2 linked regions of the Chelativorans sp. AA-79 genome follow. The protein of the gene in region 1 interacts with the protein of each later gene in a pairwise test. Links are inferred from orthologs where the notes say so. Each region holds a gene or a part of one and is shown on either strand. Other genes may lie near its edges.

Region 1 (3,031 bases):
TCGGCCGAAAGCGCGCCGACGGAAAGAGGCGTTATGAATTCCTGCGCGGCCTGCGTCATCACGCAGCGCACCTTTGCTCCCCGCTCGCGCAGACGCCGAATGAGATCGAGGCACTTATAGGCTGCGATCCCGCCGCCGATGATGAGGAGGATGCGTTTTCCCGAAAGGCTCAACGGAAGGTTCCCTTCACGCCCGGTTTCAGCTGGCGCATAGGGTATGGCCGAAATCGGCGTTCTTGCAAAGCGGCGGCCGGCTTCAGAACGGCAGCTTCATCCCCGGCGGCAGCGGAAGGCCCGCGGTCATCTCCTGCGACTTCTTCTGCATGGCTTCCTCGACCTTGACTTTCGCATCGTTGTGCGCGGCGAGGATCAGGTCTTCGAGGATCTCCACGTCGTCCTCCTTGAAGAGCGACGGATCGATCTCGAGCTTCTTCATGTCGAACTTGCCCGTGAGTGTCACCTTCACGGCGCCAGCGGCGGACTGGCCCTCCACTTCCATCTGGGCGATCTCCTCCTGCATGGCCTGCAGCTTGGCCTGCATCTCCTTCGCCTTACCCATCAGGTTCATCAGGTCACGCATCGTTCTCTCCCATCAGAGATCATCGTCATCGGCAGGGTCCGGCTCGGGCGGCGGCATCTCTTCCGCCGCTTCGTCCGCCACCGCATCGGGAATGCGCACGTCGAGAATGCGTGCGCCGGGAAAATTATGCAGGATCGCCGCCACGGTCGGGTCCGTGCGGGCATCGGCGAGTGCGGTCTCGCGGCGCCCGCTCTCCTCTTCGGCCAGCGTCTTGCCACCGGGCTCGTTGGAGAGCGAGATGATCCAGCGGCGCCCGGTCCACTTCTGCAAGCGGGCATTCAGGTCGCCGAGAAGCGTCTTCGGCGCATCCTCGGTCAGGCTGACCGACAGCCGGCCGGGCTCGATCTGGACGAGGCGCACGCAGCGCTTGAACTGCACCTTGAAGGCCATGTCGCGATTGGCGTCGGCGAGATCGGCGATGTCGGCGAGCGATTTTACCGGGGTGGTTGGCGCCTCGGCCTGGATCGGGGCGGGAGGCGGTGCTGCATATTCGGCCGGCGCGGCCTGGATCAGCCGCATCGTCTGCCCTCCGCCGCCACCCGAAGGCACGCGCTGGGAGGAAACCGCCTGCATGCTGGCCCCAGCCACGGGGCTGGACGCCGCTGCGGAGGGCGAGCCCATGCCCGGGCGCCCGGAACCGTCCCCCGCGGGCATGTCCTCCAGCGTCTTCAGCGCTTCGTCCAGCGTCGGCAAGTGCGCCGCATGCGCGAGGCGGATGAGCACCATCTCACCCGCCGCGATCGGGCGACTTGAGCCCTGCACCTCCTGGATGCCTTTCAAGAGCATCTGCCAGGTGCGTGAAAGCACGCGCACCGACAGATTCCTCGAGAACTCGAGTCCGCGTATGCGCTCTTCCTGCGACAGGGAAGCGTCGTTCGCCGCCTCCGGGACGAAGCGCATGCGCGTGACGAGATGATTGAACTCGGCGAGATCCGTCAGCACCGCCGCCGGATCCGCCCCCGCATCGTACTGCGCGCGGAATTCGGCGAGAGCGGCAGCCACATCGCCCTTCATCAGGTGCTCGAAAAGATCGATCACGCGGGCCCGATCGGCGAGCCCCAGCATGTCGCGCACGGTCTCCGCCGTCACCCGGCCCGAGGAATGGGCGATCGCCTGATCGAAAATCGATTGCGCGTCCCGCATGGAGCCTTCCGCGGCGCGGGCGATTGCGGCCAGCGCCTCGTCATCCGCCTCGACGCCTTCGAGCCCGCCGATATGGGCGAGGTTCTGCTTGATGAGGCTCGCATCGATGCGCCGCAGATCGAAGCGCTGGCAGCGTGAAAGAATGGTGATCGGAACCTTGCGGATTTCGGTCGTGGCAAAGATGAACTTCACGTGCGGCGGGGGCTCCTCCAGCGTCTTCAACAGGCCGTTGAAGGCCTGGTTGGAGAGCATGTGCACCTCGTCGATGATATAGACCTTGTAGCGCGCAGAGACCGGCGCGTAACGCACCTGGTCGATGATGTCGCGGATGTCGTCAATGCCGGTATGCGAGGCCGCATCCATCTCGACGACGTCGACATGCCGACCCTCGAGGATCGCCTCGCAGTGCTCTCCGGGCACCGTGAGCTCGATCGACGGGCGGTCGACCGTATCGGTCCTGTAGTTGAGTGCGCGAGCGAGAATGCGGGCCGTCGTGGTCTTGCCCACGCCGCGCACGCCCGTCAGCATCCAGGCTTGCGCAATGCGGCCGGTGGCGAAAGCGTTGGTGAGCGTGCGCACCATCGGCTCCTGCCCGACAAGCCCGGAAAAATCGCGTGGACGATACTTGCGCGCAAGAACCCGATAGGCGCCGGCCTTGCCTTCCGCCGTCTGCGCGACATCGTTCATGCTGGCTGCCCACGCTCCCGTAGTGGCTGATCGATGGCGGGCTCGCGCCCTGCGGCGAGTTTCCCCTTGGATGCATGGCCGCGTCAATGGGGACCATGAAGGAGCGGGGAAGGCGGGAGGCTGGCACGGTGACCCGTGCCGGAGCTCGTTAGGGCTGCTTCCTTCCGGACCTGACCCGGTTGGCGAGTGGCGCGTCCACCACCAACCTCCCGCACTCCATATCGTCAATCCCGCGGGCAAATGCAAGGCCGCATGCAAGGAAACGCTTGCAGCCGCAATTGCCACAATCTAGCCTCGCTTCCCGAAATTCCATGGGGGAGGCGATGCTGCCGGGCGGCAAGGGAGGTTTCGTGCTCGACCCGCGACTGGAGGGAGAAAGCCTTCCCGTCGTGTGGCTCGGGCTTTGCGAACTGCGCCTGCGCGACGAACGGCGCTGGCCATGGCTGCTGCTCATTCCCCAGCGGCCGGGGATCGAGGAAATTCACGACCTCACACCGCTCGACCAGGCGATGCTGAGCTTCGAAACCAATCTCGTCTCGAAAGCCCTCAAGGAGTTGACCGGCTGCACCAAGATCAATTGCGGGGCGCTCGGCAATATCGTGAGGCAACTCCATATCCATAT
Region 2 (2,913 bases), 170 kb from region 1 along the record:
CGAATCGTCAACCGCACGCTGGCGCGGGCCCAGGCGCTCGTTGATCACTTTCGTGGAAGTACCAGCGCCCATGGCTGGGAGGCGGTCCCGGAACTCCTTTCGGATACGGAGATCCTCATCAACACGACTTCGCTTGGCATGCACGGTGAGCCGGAGGTGATGCTGGACCTGTCTCCGCTGCCGGCCTCCGCGATTGTCACGGACATCGTCTATGTTCCATTGCAGACACCGCTCCTTACGCGCGCGGCTGAACGCGGTCTGCGCACAGTGGATGGCCTCGGTATGCTCTTGCACCAGGCCGCCCCCGGCTTTGCCCGATGGTTCGGCGTGTGGCCACAGGTCAGCACACGGCTGCGTGAAATCGTCGTCGCGGATCTCGAGGACGAAAAATGATTGTCCTCGGCCTCACCGGATCCATTGGCATGGGCAAGTCCACCACTGCTCGTATGTTTGCAGAGGAAGGCGTGCCGGTGCATGATTCGGATGCCACGGTACACAGGCTTTACGAGGGTGAGGCAATCCCACTGATCGAGGCGCATTTTCCCGGTGCGATCGCGAACGGAAAGGTGGATCGCGCACGCCTGGCCAAGGCGGTTGTCGGCAACCAGGAAGCGTTGGACAGGCTGGAACGGCTTATTCACCCTCTCGTGCGCGAGGATGCGGATCGGTTCGTTGAAAAGCATCGCGAGAAGGGAACGCCGCTTGTCGTGCTCGACATTCCGCTTCTGTTCGAGACCGCAGGTACCGACCGGGTGGACAAGATCGTCGTCGTCACGGCACCACCGCAGGTGCAGCGGGAGCGCGTGCTGGCTCGGCCGGGAATGACCGAGGAAAAGTTCCAGAAGATCCTTGCCCGGCAGGTATCGGATGCGGAAAAGCGGAGCCAGGCTGATTTCATCATCGATACCAGCAAAGGTATGGAAGCGGCGCGTCAAGCGGTGCGCGGAATCGTCGGCCTGCTGACATAAGGCTGACGGCTTTTAAACCATCTCTGCCTTGCAACGCGTGCGCTGCATGGCCCATGCTTCGGGTGGGGAGTGATTCGAATGCGCGAAATCATCTTTGATACGGAAACGACCGGCCTCGACTCGCGCGAGGACAGGATTATTGAGCTTGGCTGTGTGGAATTGGTGAACCGCTTTCCCACCGGCCGCTCAATGCACCACTATATCAACCCCCAGGGACGTTCCGTTCATCCCGACGCCCAGGCAGTGCACGGGATTTCCGACACGGACCTGGTCGGTAAGCCTGTCTTTGCCGAAATCCTCGACTCGTTTCTGGAGTTCATCGATGGTGCAAAGCTCGTAGCTCACAACGCCAATTTCGACATCGGCTTCATCAATGCCGAGTTCCATCGGTTGGGGCAGTCATTTGTTGATCCCGCTCGCGTGGTGGACACACTTGCGATCGCCCGCCGCAAGCATCCGATGGGTCCAAATTCGCTGGATGCACTTTGCCGGCGCTACGGCATCGACAATTCGCGTCGCACCAAACACGGAGCTCTTCTGGATGCCGAGCTCTTGGCTGAAGTCTATATTGAACTGGTTGGCGGCAAGCAGGCGGCCTTTGGCCTGGAGGTCGAGACGCAGGAGCGCGTTGAAGATGCAAGTGAAAGTCGCGTTGTCGTCGCACTGCCTTCCCGCCCCCGCCCCCTCCCTCCGCGGATGACCGAAGAGGAACGGCAAGCCCACGAGGCGTTGGTGGCAGGTATCGGTGACAACGCCCTCTGGCGGAAGCTGGCTCCGGCTGAACCGGCCGAACAGGCCGAGATCGCCTGAGCGCCAGAGGCGACTTGATGAGAAGGCCGGGCGAAGAGCCCGGCTTTTGTCTTTTTTTTTGCTGCTTTGCGCTCAGGAAACCTGAACTTTCCTCCGCGCCTCTTCTTCCGCGAGACGCTGCTGGAACATGCGTGCGAAATCGATCGGGTCGATCATCAGCGGCGGGAAGCCGCCGTTACGCGTGGCGTCGGCAACGATCTGCCGAGCAAACGGGAAGAGAAGTCGCGGGCATTCGATGAAAAGGAGCGGCAACATATGTTCCTGTGGGAAGCCCTGGATACGGAACACGCCGCCATAGACGAGCTCGACATTGAAGAGCACCGTCTTGTCGGCCTCCGCCCGCGCCGTGAGTGTGAGCAGGACATCATAGTCCGTTCCGCCAAGCGGGTTGGCGTTTACATTGACATTGATGTTGATCGAAGGTGCCTTGTCGCGAGCGCGCAGGGACTGAGGTGCGCCGGGGCTTTCGAAAGATAAGTCCTTGATATACTGCGTCAGCACATTAAGGTTCGCCGGCACAGTGTTGTCGCTGTTCCCCGCCTGCTTTGCCTCGTCTTTTTCTTCGGGCTGTTCAGCCATCCGCCTCGATCCTCTGGAATGTCGCGCGCCGCCCTGCGCGGGTTGCAAAAATAGAGGCGTTGGCTAGCACGGTGACCTTGGCAATACAAGTTTGGATTGGTCGACACCCTGCGCCCCGGGCCTACTTCTCCCGCCACGGCGAATCTTTGTCGTCCGAGCTGGAATAGTCGCTCATGTCGAGGTCGATCGTCTTGTCCGCCGGCCCCCGTTGGGCGCCTCCGCCGCCCATGCCCGCCGGAGCAACGACAACGACACGTTTGCGGATAGATTTCCAGGCGGCATCGCGTAGCTGGGGAACAAACAGCAGAAGCCCCAGGCTATCCGTGACGAAACCCGGCGTAAGGAGAAGAAGCCCCGCGACCAGGATCATCATCCCATGCACCAATTCGCGTCCGGGCAGCCGGTTCTCGGCAAGCTCGCGCTGCATGCGCGAAAGGACTGCAAATCCCTGCACGCGAAGCAGGATAGAGCCGGCGATCGCCGTCGCAAGAACAAGGCCCAATGTCGAGAGCAACCCGATCTGTTGTCCGACGATCACAAAAACGGCGATTTCCGC

The links. Proteins that work in one complex are often made in the same cells at the same time.
Region 2: the proteins of PVE73_RS00245 (region 1) and dnaQ interact in binary tests that used the Escherichia coli proteins (3 or more experiments, as listed by UniProt). The link is inferred for Chelativorans sp. AA-79 from one-to-one orthologs.

The regions. Positions count from the first base shown.
Region 1 is NZ_CP120361.1:53,978-57,008, reverse strand. What follows is about bases 1-2,960. They hold PVE73_RS00245 (DNA polymerase III subunit gamma/tau), read right to left. Parts: upstream 2,410-2,960; coding sequence 592-2,409; downstream 1-591. Other genes in these bases: PVE73_RS00235 (HIT family protein), read left to right, coding at 2,733-2,960; PVE73_RS00250 (YbaB/EbfC family nucleoid-associated protein), read right to left, coding at 256-579; coaBC (bifunctional phosphopantothenoylcysteine decarboxylase/phosphopantothenate--cysteine ligase CoaBC), read right to left, coding at 1-173. Also shown: more of PVE73_RS00235, read left to right, coding at 2,961-3,031. UniProt on the Escherichia coli protein: Part of the beta sliding clamp loading complex, which hydrolyzes ATP to load the beta clamp onto primed DNA to form the DNA replication pre-initiation complex.
Region 2 is NZ_CP120361.1:219,534-222,446, reverse strand. Bases 71-2,912 are described here. They hold dnaQ (DNA polymerase III subunit epsilon), read left to right. Parts: upstream 71-1,046; coding sequence 1,047-1,778; downstream 1,779-2,912. Other genes in these bases: PVE73_RS01115 (FxsA family protein), read right to left, coding at 2,479-2,895; secB (protein-export chaperone SecB), read right to left, coding at 1,851-2,357; coaE (dephospho-CoA kinase), read left to right, coding at 390-968; PVE73_RS01135 (shikimate dehydrogenase), read left to right, coding at 71-393. Also shown: more of PVE73_RS01135, read left to right, coding at 1-70. UniProt on the Escherichia coli protein: DNA polymerase III is a complex, multichain enzyme responsible for most of the replicative synthesis in bacteria. The epsilon subunit contain the editing function and is a proofreading 3'-5' exonuclease.